DNA from 4 places in the Aneurinibacillus thermoaerophilus genome. Region 4 is predicted to be linked to each of the others. Evidence: riboswitches for the same ligand, from Rfam matches in the RefSeq annotation. Region 4 holds a riboswitch; each other region holds the start of a gene.

Region 1 (4,412 bases), 360 kb from region 4:
ATTAATGATTTTGTTTGACTTGTTTGGAGCGTTTGTCTCAAAAACTTTCTGTTGCTGCAGCATTTCCGTTCCCCTTTCTGCTATTATGTGCAGGCTTCGCACTGATGAATCTCAATCGCACGGCTGCGGATGTAGTAGGTTGTCTTCAATCCCTGTTTCCAGGCCTCCATATGCAACCGTAGTAAATCCCTGGCATGGATGTCAGGACGGACATATAAATTGATACTTTGTCCCTGATCGAGATGACGCTGGCGGGCGGCAGCCTGTTTGATCGACCAGTGCTGATCCAGATGATACGCTCCCTTGTAGTACCACAGTGTGCGAGAAGACAAATCGGGAGCTGGATTGGCAATTTTGTATGTGGTCTTCTCTTCATAAGCGACCGGCTCGAACACTGGATCAACAGAAGCGGTGGAGCCAGCAATCAGCGACGTTGAGCCGGTTGGTGCAATGGCCATCAGATATCCGTTTCGAATGCCGCATACGGCTACTTCTTTCGCGAGTTCTTTCCACTCGGGAGAATCATAACGTCTGCGGACAAAATATTCTCCATTTTCCCACTCGCTGCCTGAAAAGAGCGGATAGGCTCCTTTTTCTTTCGCTAATTCCAGTGAAGCGCGAATGACTAAATAATTGATTCGTTCAAACAACCGATCGTTGAATCTAACCGCCTCTTCACTTTCCCATCTGATTTTATTGACGGCGAGCAGATGATGTAATCCAAAAGCTCCAAGCCCAATGCCTCGATACTTTTTGTTAGTATAGTGGGCCTGTAGAACATCAATCTGATTTACGTCAATCACGTTGTCCAGCATGCGCACCTGAATGGGAATTAATCGTTCCAATACGTTTGCGGGTACCGCACGCCCCAGATTAATGCTGGAAAGATTGCAGACAACAAAATCGCCCGGTATTTTCCGAATCACAATCTCTCCGTCCTGTAACACTTCTTCGCACACCGTTGTAGGAGACATGTTCTCTAGAATTTCCGTACACAAATTGCTGGAGTAAATCATTCCCGCATGTTTATTCGGGTTCGCGCGGTTAACAGTATCCCGGTAGAACATAAACGGAGTTCCCGTTTCCAACTGCGAGATCATGATCCGCTTCATGATTTCTATAGCCGGTACCGTCACACGGCTCAAGCTGGCATTACGGACGCACGCTTCGTAACGTTCGCGAAAGCTGCCTTGCCCCGGCTCCTCATCATAGAAATCCTCCAGAGAAAAGCCCATTACATTGCGAACTTCATGCGGATCAAATAAATAAAATTCCTCTCTGTTTTCTACCGCTTCCATGAAAAGATCAGGGATACACACACCCGTGAAGATGTCATGCGCCCGCAAGCGCTCATCACCGTTGTTCATTTTCAAATCTAAAAAAGCCAGGATATCTTTGTGCCATACATCGAGATAAACAGCAACGCTGCCGTTTCTTGTTCCAAGCTGGTCGACGCTTACCGCCGTGTTGTTCAGTTGGCGAATCCAAGGAATAACCCCGCTCGATTTGTTTTCATAGCCGCGAATGGAAGAGCCACGAGCCCGCACTTTTCCCATATATACGCCGATGCCGCCTCCCATTTTGGACAGCCGGGCAATATCGGTGTTGGAATCGTAGATGCCTTGCAACGAGTCATCAACCGTGTCCACAAAGCAGCTGGAAAGCTGGCCCCCCCTTGCTTTTCCCGCATTCGCCATAGTCGGCGTTGCCACCGTCATATACTGATGACTCAGTGCCCAGTAGGCTTCTTTCACCAGCGCCAATCTTTTTTCTCTGGGTTCTTGCATCATGAGGTGCATAGCAATGATCATAAATCGCTCCTGGGGCAGTTCAAACAGGTTGCCGGTGTAATCCCTGGCCAAATACCGCTCGGCAAGAGTAACAATCCCCAAATAAGTAAATAGCTTGTCCTTTTCGGGATCGATCTCTTGTTCCAGTTCCATAATGTCTTGTAAGCGGTAGGCCGTTAGCATCTCCTTTTGATAAATGCCCTTTTCCACTAACTGCTCCAACAGGTCGAGAAAAGAACCATAGGGACGAGAAAGTCTGAATGGGTATGCACGGCTTCGGGCCACTTCGTGATACAGCGCAATGATATATGCTCTAGCTGCAACATAGGTCCATTCCGGCTCCTCTTTAGAGATCAGCTCCGCGGCTGACATGGAAACGATTTTCGCCAGTTCTTGTTCCGTTAGTTCTTTGTGTTTCCCTTTCGCGAACGTACCCCGAATAAGCGCATCCGCATCTAATTGGGGAAAATCACTCAAGATATCGCTGATGAGTGAAGGAACCTGTTTATCCATATCAAAAACAAATGTTTGCAATTCTTCCATCTCCTTTGCGGTAATAAAAAAAGCATCCTCTCCCGTTGGGTATAAGGATGCTTGTAATAGGCAATGAAAAAAGGCATACCTGTGCCTAAGCTTAACGCGCCTAAGAAAGGGCAAACGCCCTCATGACTGATTACACCTCCCCATCCTCGTGGTTCCAACGGTGCTTTCTTTATGGCAGGTCTCCTGGCTTACGGATCATCGCTTCTCTATACCTTCCCATTTCAGTCTTATGAAACAGTGGTGAATCCAAGAGTTGCTCCCCGTTCACAGTGGCGGGACCGCGCCGGACTTTCACCGGTCTTCCCTTTTAAGTGTTTACCTGATCTCTTAGTAAGATAAAAAATCATGCAAACACACCATAAAGCTTACCTATATTTAGTTTTATAAGGAGATTATAACATAATATATTGTGGTTAATAAAGGAACCTTTTGGGCATTTCAGAAGAAAGCAGAACATTCCTTAACTTAAAGCGGCTCCCGGCAAAAACCAGGAGCCTTCCTTCATACAAAACGACTTCGCTTTTTTCTTTTCCACAAGTAATAAATGACAAGCACCGCGCACGCGGCCAAAACAAACGCGTCCCCGTAATGTAAATACGTTTTAATCTCCGCCCAATTCTCACCTAGAATCCAGCCTACATAGGCAAGGGCCGTACACCACATCGTCGTGCCAAGAAAACTATAGACAATAAAACGCAAAAATGGCGCACGTGCCATTCCCATAGGCAAGGAGATAAACGTACGGATAGCCGGAAGCAAGCGAGTAAAGAACCCAACACTATCTCCATGCCGGGCCAACCAGCGCTGCGCACGTCGTACTTCATGCAGCGGGAAGATGAACCTAAGCGGCCCCTCCAACAAATGTCCATAACGATGCCCGATGATATATGCGACAACGCAACCGATCGTGCCTCCAAAGCTTCCCGCCGCAATCGCAAAAACCAGGTCCATCTTGCCTTGAGAAGCCAAAAAACCGGCGAACGGCATAATTAGCTCGCTCGGAATCGGAATACAGGCGCTTTCTAGAAGCATGCCGAGAAACACACCCATATACCCCAGATAGTCGATAATGGCGGTAATCCAGGATCCAATCGTTTCAAGCATTTTTCCCATAAGTCCGTCCCCCTTTATCAACTATCCTATACACAAAATCAGTTTATAGAACCCTTGACCTCTTTGTTTACCTCAGCTTGGCCATCCACCGGATTTTCCAGAAGTTCACGAATGTATTCTTTTGTCCGCTCTGCACGTGGATCGATTACCTGTGCCCCACCAATCGTTTTTTCCCGCAAAATCGTAGAAGGCGGAATTTGTTCCGTCTGTAGATTCTCCAGATCGATTTTATAGGCCAGGTTTGCCAGACGCAACATATCGGTGGAACCCATATTAGTCGTTACATAAGGAGAAATAGCCTCCAGCACACGCGGCACTTTCCAGATACTCGTTCCACTTTTCGCCTTTTCAGCCAAAGCTTTCAAGAATTTACGCTGCCGCTCTGTCCGGCTGAAGTCGCCCATTTTGTCGTGGCGGAAACGCACATATTGCAGCGCTTTACGACCATCCAGGTGCTGATAGCCTTTTTTCAGCAGAATATCATAGTACCCATTATTTTCATACAAATAGTATTCCATGTCTTTTTCAACATACAAATCAACGCCGCCAAGCGCATCCACTACTTTTTCAAACCCTTTAAAATCGGTCACTACATAATATTGAATCGGAAGCCCGGTTAAATTCTCCACCGTCTCAGCCATCAATTCCGGGCCGCCAAGTTCATATGCAGCATTAATCCGGTTTTTTCTATGACCCGGAATTTCTACCCATGAATCGCGCAAAATAGAAAATAGATGCGCTTTTTGAGTTACCGGGTCGATGCTTACTACCATAATTGAATCTGAACGCGTAGACTCCTCATAATCACGCTTGTCCACACCCAACAATAAAATATTGACACGTTCTTTTCCCGTCCATTCCGGAAGCGATGTCGCGGTGCCCGGTTTCTGAATTTTCGTCGTGAAAGAATAAAAAGAATAGGCGTAATACGCACCTAACCCGATTCCGAATAATAACAAAAAAACA
Region 2 (4,412 bases), 610 kb from region 4:
TCACGCAGCCGAAGCTTATTTCTGAAGTATTGTAATTTTTATTATAGAGGGGAGAATAACCATGAACGGTGCGACTTCTATGAGCAAAACACAAAGCATTATCGAAAAAACCGAGAAATACGGTGCTAATAACTATCATCCGCTACCGATCGTTATTTCTAAAGCGGAAGGCGTATGGGTAGAAGATCCGGAAGGCAACAAATATATGGATATGTTGAGCGCTTATTCGGCGCTCAACCAAGGCCATCGTCATCCGAAAATTATTCAGGCGCTCAAGGAACAGGCGGATAAAGTTACGCTTACTTCCCGTGCATTTCATAATGACAAACTGGGCGAGTTCTACGAAAAGCTTTCCAAGCTGACCGGAAAAGACATGATTCTGCCGATGAATACAGGCGCGGAAGCGGTAGAAACAGCAATTAAAGCAGTGCGCCGCTGGGCATACGATGTAAAGAAAATCCCGGAAAACAAGGCGGAAATTATTGTATGTGAAGGCAACTTCCATGGTCGTACGACGACCATTACGTCTTTCTCTTCCGATGAAAGCTATAAGCGTGGATTCGGGCCGTTTACGCCAGGCTTCAAAATCATTCCGTACGGTGACATCGAGGCATTAAAACAAGCGATTACGCCTAATACGGCCGCATTCCTTACGGAGCCGATTCAAGGCGAAGCGGGTATCGTGATGCCGCCAGAAGGTTTCCTAAAGCAAGCACGTGAAATTTGTAAGCAAAATAACGTACTTTTTGTAGCAGACGAAATTCAAACCGGATTTGGTCGTACAGGTAAACTGTTCGCTTGCGAATGGGAAGATGTAAAGCCGGACATGTATATTATGGGGAAAGCGCTTGGCGGCGGTGTGTTCCCGATTTCTGCTGTGGCTGCGGATAAAGAAATTCTCGGCGTCTTCGAACCGGGTTCTCACGGCTCCACGTTTGGCGGAAATCCGCTGGGCTGCGCCGTGGCCATCGCAGCGCTTGAAGTATTGGAAGAAGAAAACCTTGTGCAGCGTTCGCTGGAAATGGGCGAATACTTTAAAGAGAAATTATTGCAAATTGAAAATCCAATCATCAAAGAAGTACGCGGCCGTGGTCTGTTTATTGGCGTAGAGCTGACAGAGAAAGCCCGTCCATATTGCGAAGCGTTGAAAGATCTTGGTCTGCTGTGTAAAGAAACGCATGAAACAACGATTCGCTTTGCGCCTCCGCTCATTATTTCTAAAGAGGATTTGGATTGGGCAATCGCGAGAATCTATCAAGTATTGAAAAAATAAACAAACCGGTGTATGCTGTTTGTAAATGTGTATAGGACGCAATAGGTGCCCCATTTTCGGGGAGAATAGGGAAGAAAACACGCGGGCCCGCCACTGTAGCCGGGGAGCCGCTGACAGTCACTGGGCGATTCGTCTGGGAAGGCTGTTGGCACATGGTATTGATCCGGGAGCCAGGAGACCTGCCTATTGCAGCGGACTACTCGAGGAACAGGTAGCATTGAACCGGATGTGGCAAGTCCAGGTCTTCTTTGACCTGGGCTTTTTTATTCATCATGGTGACCAGCGCTTTGTTTTCCTGCGTCCTTACCATTTTCTTGAAACGGTAGAGAAAAGGATGGGGATGAGAAGGTGAAACAAACAACCAAGATTACGCTCGCGGACATATTGAGTCGTATCGTCCAGCCGGATGAAAAGATGATGGGAGCGGTGCAAAAAAAAGTGGATAACTTAACCAAACCGCCAGGAAGTTTGGGAGTCTTGGAGGAAATGGTGATCCGCTTGGCTGGCATTCAACGGACAGAAGCGCCGACGTTGCGTAAAAAAGCGGTGGTAGTCATGTGCGGCGATCATGGTGTGGTCGAAGAAGGAGTGAGCGCGTTTCCGCCGGAGGTAACCGGATTGATGATGGATAACTTTGCGCGGGGAGGTGCTGCGATTAATGTGTTCTCGCGCCGGATGGGAGCGGAGGTGATCGTCGTCGATGTTGGAAGCAAGGCGAAAACATCTCCGGGCGTGAGAGCAGAAAAAGTAAGGGCAGGCACGAACAACATGGCGCAGGGGGCAGCAATGAGCCGGGAGGAAGCCGTAGCCGCCATTGAAGTCGGCATCCGGATCGCTGTGGAACTGGCCAGAGAGGGGTATCAGGCGGTGGCCTTAGGCGATATGGGAATCGGAAATACAACCCCGAGCACTGCTTTGACAGCTGCCGTAACCGGCCGTTCTGTAACTGAGCTGACAGGCAAAGGGACAGGCATTGATGAAGAGAAGCGGAAGGTCAAGGAGGCTATTATTGAGCGGGCACTTCATATAAATGGAATTGAAAAGAATTGGCGTGCCAAACTGGAGCCGATTGATGTGCTGGCGCGGGTCGGCGGGCTGGAAATTGCCGGATTGGTGGGATTGACTTTAGGGGCTGCAGCCAATCGAATGGCTGTTCTTGTCGATGGGGTGATCGCGGGCGCAGCCGCACTGATTGCGTATGAAATATGCCCGGCTGTGCTCCCGTATCTATTCGCATCGCATCTATCAGAAGAACCAGCCCATCGGGCGGCGCTTGAATATTTGGAACTGACTCCAGCGTTATATTTGCGCATGCGTTTAGGCGAAGGCTCAGGTGCAGTGCTTTTGTTCCCATTGCTGGAAGCATCGCTTGCTATGTTGAATGAAATGGCAACGTTTGCTGATTTAGGCTTATAAGAATCAACAACCCCCGCTGTCCTCCACAGCGGGGGTTTTATCCAGGAGAATGAACGTATCAGTAAGTCGGACGATTGACTTTTATGCTGGAAGCTTTATACTACCTAGGCAGAATCCCTCGCCTTCAATAGCGGGGGTAAAAGCAAAGGTGAAGGAGAGAACATATGAAAACAAACAGAAGAAATGTAACAATCGCAATGTTGGTTGCAACATTTCTGGCCGCTATTGAAGTGACGATCGTCAGTACTGCGATACCTAGAATCGTAAGTGATTTAGGGGGGATTACGCTTACGAGTTGGGTGTTTGCGGTATATTTGCTGACAACGTCCGTTACAACTCCGATTTACGGCAAGCTGGCAGATTTATTCGGGCGCAAAGTTATTTTTACGATTGGTACCGCCTTCTTTTTACTTGGTTCGATGCTATGTGGATTGGCGCAGTCGATGGAGCAACTGATTTTATTCCGCGCTATTCAGGGGATTGGAGCCGGGGCGGTACTGCCGGTGACGTTCACGATTATCGGTGATATTTATTCATTTGAAGAGCGAGCCAAAATTCAGGGATGGTTTAGCTCAATTTGGGGAATTTCCGGCATTGTTGGGCCGCTGGTGGGCGGATTTTTCGTTGATGTTTTATCGTGGCACTGGATTTTCTTTATTAATGTGCCGTTTGGCATTGTGGCTGTTATTATGTTGTGGCTATATTTGCATGAATCGTTCGAGAAAAAGAAACAACATATCGACTATGCGGGCGCAGTTACGTTTACCATCGGGATGTCAGCGTTGTTGTACGCATTCTTGACCGGCGGGCAGCAGTATGCCTGGACGTCTTCGGTTATTTTTGTTCTATTTATGACCGCGGCCTTGTTCCTGGCTGTATTCGTGTGGATTGAGATCAGGTCGCCGGAACCGATGCTGCCGCTGCAACTGTTGACCATCCGCAGTATTTCCGTTTCCAATCTGGTCTCTTTCATTATTAGCGCCGTGTTGATTGCGATAAACGCCTATTTACCGATGTGGATTCAAGGTGTATATGGAGAAGGAGCAACCAGTTCAGGATTGGCATTAACTCCGATGTCCATCGGTTGGCCGCTGGGTGCGATCTTGAGCGGACGTTTGATGCTTCGTATCGGTACACGCAATACGTCATTGCTGGGACTTGCCATCCTTATCTTTGCTTCGCTCTGGCTTGCGTCCGTCGGGATGGATACGTCACAGTTTGCGCTTATCGCGATTATGTTTTTTGCAGGACTTGGATTTGGCCTTTCGGTTACCGTGTTTACCGTTGTTGTTCAATCTTCAGTGAATTGGAGTTTACGTGGTGCGGCCACTGCCTCCAATTCGTTCGTCCGCACGCTCGGACAAACGTTTGGCATCGCGGTGTTCGGCACATTGTTTAATGCGGCGCTGGATCGCTATACGAAAGGGCACGGGTTAGCGGCCGGGACGGATATGAACCAATTGTTTAATCCGGAAGCAGTGCAGATGATTCCGGCGCAGATGCTTGACATCATGCGGGAAGGGTTGGCGTATGGGCTGCACCATGTGTTTGTTGTGTTGTGTGTATTAGCGGTGGCTTCCTTGCTTGTCGGGTTCTGGTTGCCGCGCAAAAATCCTGAACCTGACTCTGTTCGTACGCAATCATAAGGAGGAATCGTAGATGAAAGCGATCATGCTGCAGGGAACTTCATCTGATGTTGGCAAAAGCGTGTTATGCACCGCGC
Region 3 (4,412 bases), 960 kb from region 4:
TGAAAATGCGTCGGAAAATCTATGATATGATGAGATAAAGAATAAAAGGGGAGGGAGCGGGAGCATTGATGAAACCGAAAATCGTTGTAACAAGGAAAATTCCGCAACAGGCATTGGAGCTTCTGGAGCGCACGGCGTCTTTGTATGTTTGGGAAAAAGAAGACAAGGTAATGCCGCGCGAATTGCTACTTAAAGAAATAAAAGATGCCCACGGCTTGTATTCTATGCTGGCCGATCGGATTGATACAGAAGTAATGGATGCCGCTCCGCATCTGCGGGTCATCAGCACGATGGCGGTGGGTTATGATAATATCGACATTGCCGAAGCGACGAAGCGCGGCATACGTGTTGGACATACGCCGGACGTGCTTACGGAAGCGACGGCGGATTTAGCTTTTGCCTTATTGATGGCTACCGCGCGCCGCTTGGGTGAAGGAATGGCTTGCATTAAAGAAGGGAAATGGAAGAATTGGTCGCCGATGTTTATGGCAGGGCAGGAGGTGTATGGTTCGACCCTTGGCATTATCGGAATGGGCCGCATTGGGGAAGGGGTCGCCCGTCGTGCCAAGGCGTTTGATATGCGTATTTTGTACCACAACCGGACACGGCGCCTGGAAGCAGAAGAAAAGCTCGGCGCCGTATATTGTTCGCTGGAGGAATTGCTGGATAAATCCGACCATGTGGTATTGCTAACGCCAGCCACAAAAGAAACGTACTATATGATGGGGGCAGCACAGTTTGCTCGCATGAAACGGACGGCTACATTTATTAACGTATCCCGCGGCACGAACGTGGACGAGGACGCGCTTTATCGGGCGCTGGTTAATAAAGAAATTTGGGCAGCAGGGCTTGATGTGTTTGAAAAAGAACCAATTCCTCCTTCGCATCCCTTACTTTCGCTCGATAATGTCGTAGCATTGCCTCATATTGGAAGTGCAACTGTACAGACACGTCTCCGCATGGCGATGGTAGCGGCGGAAAATGTGCTTCTAGGCGTAAAAGGCGAACGGTTAAGATATACGGCGAATCCCGATGTCTATGCATCATTATTATAAAGAAAAGATTCTGGATGGTGAAATATATGGCATACAAACTAGCTGCAATTGACATCGACGGAACGCTACTTACAGACGACTACCGGATTACAGAAAAAAACAAAAAGGCGTTGCGAGCAGCGGAAGAGGAAGGAGTACAAATTGTGCTTTGTTCCGGGCGCGCGCCTGTCAGCGTGCTTCCGATTCTTGAAGAAATCGGCATTCACGGTTATTTTATTTGTCATAACGGCGCGGTTACTACACACTCCAAAACGAAAGAAATTCTGCAGGAAAACGGTTTTTCTATGCAATCATTGAGAGGTGTGGTGGAGTACTGTCGCAGGGAAAATATTCACATGGACTTTTGCACCGCATTTGATATGTATACGGAAAGCATGGAGCGCGAAGACGTGCAACGGATGTACGCAAAATACCTCGCACAGCCAAAACTCATTCAGGATATGTTAACCGTGGAGGATAAGCTGGTTAAATTCACTTTATTTGGCACCGATGAACAGCTTAACAAAGCGTACGATGAATTTGCTGCGATGAATTTGCCGGTGCGGACGCTCCGCAGTGGTCCGTCTTATATCGATATTATTGATAAAGCGACTTCCAAAGGCGCGGCGCTAAGTAACCTTGCCGAATATTTAAATATTTCGCTGGCCGATACGATCGCTATCGGTAATTATTATAACGACCTTGATATGATTACTATGGCGGGAATCGGAGTAGCTGTGGCTAACGCACCGGAGGACGTAAAAGAAAAAGCCGACCTGATCGTCGCCTCTAATAATGAAAGCGGCGTGGCGGAAGCCTTGCAGCGTCTTGTGTTCGGGATGAAAAACTGCGTATAAAGACTTCCTTCGTATCGTTTCGCTGTTCATGTTGAGAAAATATGCATTCTATACAAATTTTTTCTTGAAATGTTAAAATATTATAGACAAAAAAGCGTCGAGACAGTATCATAAGAATAAAAATTGAATAAAGAGCGGGGAAAGGTGCAAATTGCCTGTGTGCTTTTTGCTTAAAAGGGAAGAACGGTGCAAATCCGACGCGGTCCCGCCACTGTAAATGGGGAGTGACTCCAGCAATATACGCCACTGTTTCTGTGATGAAATGGGAAGGTATGGAGAAGCGATGATCCATGAGCCAGGAGACCTGCCTTTCTCTAAGATGTTTCTGATTCTTCGGGGGGTGAGAATAAAGAAACGACAACAGTGTACAATACAGCTGGGCTTTTGTATGCTTTTTTTCTTGTATTGTTCCATTGTTTGTTATTGCAACATTTCATTGTATGTGAGGCCACCCTTGTATAAGGGTGGCTTTGTTTGTTATTGTGCATTGACATTTCTTTAAGAGCGAAGGGGGTAATGAGAAAATGGGTTTCAGAAATACATGGAAAAAGTATTTTGCTTTATTCACGATCTTCTTTCTTTTTATTTCTACAGTGTTAGGGTTTTCTTGGTTTCAACCGAAGCCGGCTTATGCTTCTATTGTACCAAAAATAAGAGGAGATTTGGGGAGCGATACTACAGTAACTCCTGATACAGTAACCGTACAAGAGCAGTCTACTGGCCATTCTGTTGGCATTGAAGAGGCGATTCAGACAGCGAGTCAGTATGCCCTGAGCCATAATCAACTATCTGAATGGGAAGCAATCGGGCTTGCGCGCGCTGGACAAGCGGTTCCGGCAAGCTATCTCGAAAGCATAGAACGGGAGGTCGCGGCCGCAAAAGGACAGTACCGTAAAGTAACCGACTATGAACGAATTGCTTTAGCGGTCAAAGCGGTAGGCGGTGATCCGACCGCAATCGCCGGCTATAACTTCATCGAAAAAATTTACAACAATTCTCGCATGACAAACCAAGGGCTCAACGGACCGATTTTTGCTTTAATCGCCCTTGACTGCGGAGATTACAAAACGCCTGAAGATGCGCAATGGAATCGCGAGAAGCTTATTGCTTACATTGTGCAACATCAATATGCGGACGGAAGTTGGCCGCTTTCGCCCGGAGCCGAAAGCAATCTCGATATAACGGCGATGGCGCTGACCTCTCTTGCGCCATACAAAAACCGTCCTGAAGTGCAAACGGTTGTTGATAAGGCGGTTGCTTATTTATCGGCTCAACAAAATGAAACGGGCGGATACACATTTCGTTTTTTGGGGGACGTAACGGAGCCGAGCGAGACTACAGCCCAGGTGATTATCGCTTTAACCGCGAATGGCATAGACCCGACTTCAGCCGCTTTCACAAAATCAGGAAAAAATTTGTTGCATCATTTACTTTCATACCGGCAGTCGGACGGAGGCTTTGTCCATGTAGCGGGCGGAAAAACGGATAGGATGGCTACGGAACAAGCGTTGCAGGCGCTGGTAGCATATGATTTATTTACGAAGGGGAAATCTCCGCTTTATCGCTTCGCGGCTCAGCCTTCACCACCAACATCGGAAAAACCTCCAACGGAACCAGGGTCGCCGCTTCCCGATGGATCAACACCGCCTGAAGGAGGAACGCCCCCGAATACACCTGTTCCTGTAAAAAAAACAATTACGCTATCCGTAATCGGGGATAGTCAGCGCGGCGTCATTTTGCCTGCTCAGTCGGTAGAGCTGAAGGAGGGGGACACAGCCTATACCGTTCTCCGGCGTATGTTAGGCAATAAAGTAGAATCTCGCGGTTCCGGGGCGACGCTGTACGTAGAAGCCATTGATGGGCTGGGGGAGTTTGATCGCGGTCCGCAGAGCGGTTGGATGTATTCGGTTAACGGCTGGTTTCCCAATTACAGTGCAGGCATTTATATGTTAGAAGATGGGGATGTTGTAGCCTGGCGCTATACGCTTGATCTCGGCAAGGATTTAGGTGCGTATTTTCTTGCGGATACGTACAAAGATGGAACATTTTCCATTCCGGCGCATGTTGAAAATGAACTTAACCGTATTGGTCTTACGCCGAATAATACACAGCCGATAAGCAAAGTGGCCACAACGACGGTTGTGCTAAATGCTGCCGAAAGAATGGATGCCAGGCAAGCGGAGCAGATAAAGCAATCGTTGGCTAATCATACGGTATCGTTACAACAGTCCGTTTCAGCCGCTGTCGAAAGCGTAATTAAAGATAATATGGATGAAGTACAACTCATCGTTCCAGCGCAAGCTTTATCCAAAACAACTTCGCTCACGATTACCGAACAGATGGTTCAACGTCCGGAGCTTGTCTCTGGGATATATGATTTCGGGCCGGATGGTACGAAGTTTAACAAATCGATATACATTATGATAAAAATTCCTATCGAAACGGAGCAATTACACGCTCTTGTATTGGCATGGCTGGACGAGCAGAAAAATGAGTGGATTCCGATCCCCGCAGTATTGGA
Region 4 (4,412 bases):
AGCGCCTGTTCCACCTTCCGCTTCGCTTCATCATCCGAAAGACCTGCGCTGCATAAGCCGTATGAAATATCTTCAGCCACTGTGCTGGCGATAAGTTGCTGTTCCGGATCTTGAAAGACCAGTCCGACTTTCTGCCTGATTTGGCTGAGAAACGTACGCCGATAAGAGAATGCTTCCCCTTTCCACTTCACGACCCCGCGTTCTGGTGCATAAATTCCGTTCATATGCAAAAACAATGTCGATTTTCCGCAGCCGTTATGTCCGAGTAGTACGCAGCGCTTGCCTCTGGGCACCCGCATTGTTAGACCATTCAAAGCAGGAGTTTCACTTCCCGGGTATGTGTAGCACACATCCTCGATTTCCAAAAGCCAGTCCATTCTTCTCACCTTCCCGTCCACCATTCAAGCGCAACCAACAGCAAAAAAACTGCTGCCGCCTCGGCCGCGTATCTTCTCGAAACAAAAGCATGTGAAGAAGCTACTACCCTCAAGTCTCCATCAAATCCGCGCGCCGCAAGTCCAATCGAAAGCTGCTGATAACGCTGTACTGTCCGGGCAAATAATCGCGCAACCAATCCGCCGGCATCCCGCATCTTGCGCGAGAATCCATGTCGGGCTCCCCTTGCTTTATAGGCAATCCAAAGCTGTTCCACCGTTTCTAAAAACACGAAAACAAACCGATACATAACAAGCAACAAATCTGTCACCATACAAGGGACACCAATCCGCCGCAGCACGGCTAAAATTTCCGTAAATGGAACCGTCAACAAAATAAAATACAAACAAGAAACGGAAGAAAGCGAACGAAGCAATAACGCGCTCGCTTTCTTCATACCGGCCACGCCAATATATACATGAAAAACTCCGAAAGAATAAATAAATACCGTCTGCTCTGTTATCTCCGCTATTGACCGCGCCGTAATTTCCAGCATAATTGGCGGCAAGCTAAGCGCAAGAAATAAAGAAATTGCCCCCAATAGCCGCAAATAAATACGCCAAGGAATGCCGGCATAGCCCACAATCCAGACACTCATCCATACAAAAACTGCTATGTGAGTAGGCGCGTGCGCCACCATAACAAAACAAAGCATAGTAATGCCAATTACCAGTTTCTGAATCGGAGATACATGGCGCAGGCGATTCGTATAAGCAAGCGTATCAAGCTGAATCTTCATCCGAACATTCCCGCTTTGTAGCCCGACCCTTATAATAACCGATGCCATACCCTATAATACCGGCGCCAAAGGCCGCCTGAAGCGCGAATAGAAGGCTTTCCGTCTCACTTCCCGGCGGTTCAAAAAGCGGCTTGAACCACGGTTTGTATTCTGGTGCCATTTCTGTCACCGCCTGTTCAGCCGCGCCGTCCGCTCCGCCAAAATCCGAATCTTTAATCATGACAAGCGGAATCACCATCAACGCAGCTACTACCAAAATAATCAACACATTCATTTTCCAAACCGAATTTTTCATAAAGAATTACGCTCCCCGTTTAATAGATTGCAGCGTGTTTAATTCTTGTCTGTTATACACCATAAGCCAGTTCCATACCAGCACCGTCAGCAACCCTTCGCTAATCGCGAGCGGAATCTGAGTAACCGCGAAAATTCCAGCAAACTTTGCGAAAGAAGCCAGCACTCCGCCACTTGCCGCCGGAAATGCCAGCGCCAACTGTAAAGAAGTAACAACATAAGTCGCCATATCGGCTAATGCCGCCGCCAGAAAAACGGCCAAACGTTGCTTTCCCGTTGAACGAACAGTCAATCGGTACACACTATATGCTACGAACGGCCCAACCACGGCCATGGAAAACGCATTTGCACCCAATGTGGTTAGTCCACCATGTGCCAAGAGTACGGCCTGAAACAAAAGCACAAAGCTTCCTAACACTGTCATCGCCAGCGGGCCAAACAATACCGCCCCCAATCCCGTCCCGGTCGGATGAGAACTGCTTCCTGTCACGGATGGAATTTTCAGCGCTGACAAAACGAATGCAAATGCGCCCGCCAACCCGAGAAGCAATTTCGTCTCCGGTTGCTCTTTTGTTAATCGCTTAAGAGAACGAAGTCCCATCAGGAAAAAAGGTAAAAACAGCACCCACCAAAAAACGGCCCAACCTACTGGCAAAAAGCCTTCCATAATGTGCATCGCATAAGCAGTGTTAGGTTCGTTAAGCGAAAAATAAAGCGCGAACCCCGCAACAACTGCAGCAAACGAGAGCATACGTTTTCTTTTCATTCACTTCTTCCTCCCTTTCATACATGCAATTTCTATCAGCAATAAGAAAATCTAGCAAGTTGCGCTCTCATCCTTTAATAATGAAAATAAAAAAGCATCTTTTCCCACAGAAAAGATGCTTCGGTAAACAAAAGCGCAAAATCAATCTACGTGCCTGTGTTATATGCCCCTTTGAACACCTCACCATCCTCGTGGTTTTGCAGTGTTTCTCTTCACGGCAGGTCTCCTGGCTTCGGGTCTGACGAACAACCGCCCCCTTCCCATTTCACAGGCAGAAATAGTGGGTTTAATATCAGCAGTGTTCTTCCCTTCACAGTGGCGGGACCGCGTCGGATTTGCACCGAACTTCCCTTTTAAGTTCTCCATTCCAGCATCTGGTGGAACTTTGAACACCGTAAAGTTTACATATACAGTTGTAAGTGAGCCCATGATAACATGAATTTGAAAATAATTCTACTGGTAAACACTTATTTTTTGAAAAATTATAGACTTTAGTACAGGAAAGAAATCAGAATACTAGTAACAGCGCCAACCTAATTTATAAGACTCAGGCTTACTATTACTTTCATGTAGATCGAATCAAAAGAAATAAGAAACCCTGCCTTTTGGCAGACAGGGGCGAAATTCAACTATTTAAGGCGATTAAAGTTTGGTATGGGTACCATCACATTACGGTAAATTCCCGGATTTTCCGCACCCGCAAATCGCGACTGTTTTCGGTTCTTCAATATTCACAATGAACGGCTGTTTTCCTGTCCCTTTGTGAGAGCCATCACAATACGGAGGGTTCCCAGTCAAACCACAAGCACAATAAGCTTTTTTTCCGGGTTTCTCTTGTATTACATAGGGTTGCTTCCTATCATACATAGCCATCTCCATTCCTCCTATATCCATCTTTTTTGCTCTTTCAACGTTCGTATTGTGATGAGAAAAAGGGTCGATTTACCAATTCCATTTTTTCCTAATACGAGACGGAAATATTCATCCGTTATTTAATCAATCGTAGAAACAAGAAGAAGCGGAACATGGAACTTATTTGATTTTATCTTTTTGCAAACACAACATTGGTAATTTTGCACATTATTTGATTCTAAAGCAGGGAATTCTTTTTCAAATTTCCATGGTCGAAGCCGTCTCATTTGGCAAATATATAGCTACCGATTAAGGGGTTAACAAACGGTTATTTGGCAATACTGGCTCTTATCATCACAATGATAAGGAGCGGATTATGTTATGAAAAAATCACTGATTACAAACTTACGAATGAAGCATTACGAAAGGAAGAGCGTGCGATTTCTGATGCTTTTTTCCGGCAGCGTGTGACGGCCGTTCGACTGATTCTTGAAGGTTTTTCTACGGTAAAAGCTGCAGAAGTACTGGGCATTTGTCACTAGTCTGAGACGCCTTAGAAAAAGGCGCCGCTCACGTAAATAACACCTGAAATTTTTCAAACGAAGAAAGGGAACTGACCCTTCCCTATCTAAGTTAAAAATATGCTTAAGAAATTTTCGAAATCACAAGTATGGATAATTGCTTTAGTGGTCTATGTGCTAAGTACCATTAATTACAAAAATCCTTCTACACTTGATAAGATATCCATTACTTTGGCATGTATCTTATCAGCTCTTGTCATCTGGAATTTCGTATTACACTTATATAAAGAAAGGATTGAAAAATGAACTATACCTTTAACAGTACAAAAGAGTTAAAACAGTTTATCGCAAAGGAAGTCTTGAGCTCGGCTGAAGCTATTGAATACCTAGGGATTAGTCGTGCACGTCTAAGCCAGTTAATTAAGAACGGCAAACTTATCCCCATCAAAAAACTGCAACGGGATAGTCTGTTCCTAAAAATCGATGTAGAGAAAAAAAAGTAAGAGCTTGAAGAGTTAAGGAAGAAATACAGACCATATGATTAAAAATAAGACCCGTCTACACCGAGTTATTTTTGTTCTGGCATCCATGTGAATACGTAGTCAGGTTTCGAATTCTTTAGGACAAGCTGACCGTTTTCTGTATGTACTTCCCGTTTGCCTGTATCGATAAGCTTCTGAAGGTCTTCGGGTAAGGGGATATTGCCGTTTCCTGTTGCGGCCAAGTAAAGGAATCTCTATCTCTGTCTGAGCTCACCTTTCGCTGTGAATGTGGTTTTGTGGCAAACAGGGACTAGAATGCTGCT

Evidence for each region. A riboswitch is a leader RNA that binds a small molecule or an ion and turns the genes downstream of it on or off. The one in region 4 is predicted to bind cobalamin.
Region 1: it holds a riboswitch for cobalamin, as region 4 does, so the genes downstream of both, K3F53_RS02255 (ribonucleoside-diphosphate reductase subunit alpha) here and K3F53_RS00190 (energy-coupling factor ABC transporter permease) in region 4, are expected to answer to the same signal.
Region 2: it holds a riboswitch for cobalamin, as region 4 does, so the genes downstream of both, cobT (nicotinate-nucleotide--dimethylbenzimidazole phosphoribosyltransferase) here and K3F53_RS00190 (energy-coupling factor ABC transporter permease) in region 4, are expected to answer to the same signal.
Region 3: it holds a riboswitch for cobalamin, as region 4 does, so the genes downstream of both, K3F53_RS05380 (S-layer homology domain-containing protein) here and K3F53_RS00190 (energy-coupling factor ABC transporter permease) in region 4, are expected to answer to the same signal.

Annotation. Positions count from the first base shown of each region.
Region 1 is NZ_CP080764.1:394,111-398,522, reverse strand. It holds gene K3F53_RS02260 (ribonucleotide-diphosphate reductase subunit beta) at 1-60, opposite strand, end outside; gene K3F53_RS02255 (ribonucleoside-diphosphate reductase subunit alpha) at 84-2,303, opposite strand; cobalamin riboswitch at 2,490-2,709, opposite strand; gene K3F53_RS02250 (DedA family protein) at 2,835-3,446, opposite strand; gene K3F53_RS02245 (LCP family protein) at 3,485-4,412, opposite strand, start outside.
Region 2 is NZ_CP080764.1:3,089,232-3,093,643, reverse strand. It holds gene pruA (L-glutamate gamma-semialdehyde dehydrogenase) at 1-35, shown strand, start outside; gene K3F53_RS16005 (ornithine--oxo-acid transaminase) at 80-1,273, shown strand; cobalamin riboswitch at 1,300-1,474, shown strand; gene cobT (nicotinate-nucleotide--dimethylbenzimidazole phosphoribosyltransferase) at 1,622-2,689, shown strand; gene K3F53_RS15995 (MDR family MFS transporter) at 2,854-4,335, shown strand; gene K3F53_RS15990 (cobyric acid synthase) at 4,349-4,412, shown strand, end outside.
Region 3 is NZ_CP080764.1:991,185-995,596, forward strand. It holds gene K3F53_RS05370 (2-hydroxyacid dehydrogenase) at 69-1,055, shown strand; gene K3F53_RS05375 (Cof-type HAD-IIB family hydrolase) at 1,082-1,891, shown strand; cobalamin riboswitch at 2,017-2,217, shown strand; gene K3F53_RS05380 (S-layer homology domain-containing protein) at 2,416-4,412, shown strand, end outside.
Region 4 is NZ_CP080764.1:34,053-38,464, reverse strand. It holds gene K3F53_RS00205 (energy-coupling factor ABC transporter ATP-binding protein) at 1-377, opposite strand, end outside; gene cbiQ (cobalt ECF transporter T component CbiQ) at 383-1,174, opposite strand; gene K3F53_RS00195 (energy-coupling factor ABC transporter substrate-binding protein) at 1,158-1,469, opposite strand; gene K3F53_RS00190 (energy-coupling factor ABC transporter permease) at 1,476-2,234, opposite strand; cobalamin riboswitch at 2,434-2,646, opposite strand; gene K3F53_RS00185 (CDGSH iron-sulfur domain-containing protein) at 2,904-3,107, opposite strand; gene K3F53_RS00180 (hypothetical protein) at 3,419-3,628, shown strand; gene K3F53_RS00175 (helix-turn-helix domain-containing protein) at 3,910-4,110, shown strand.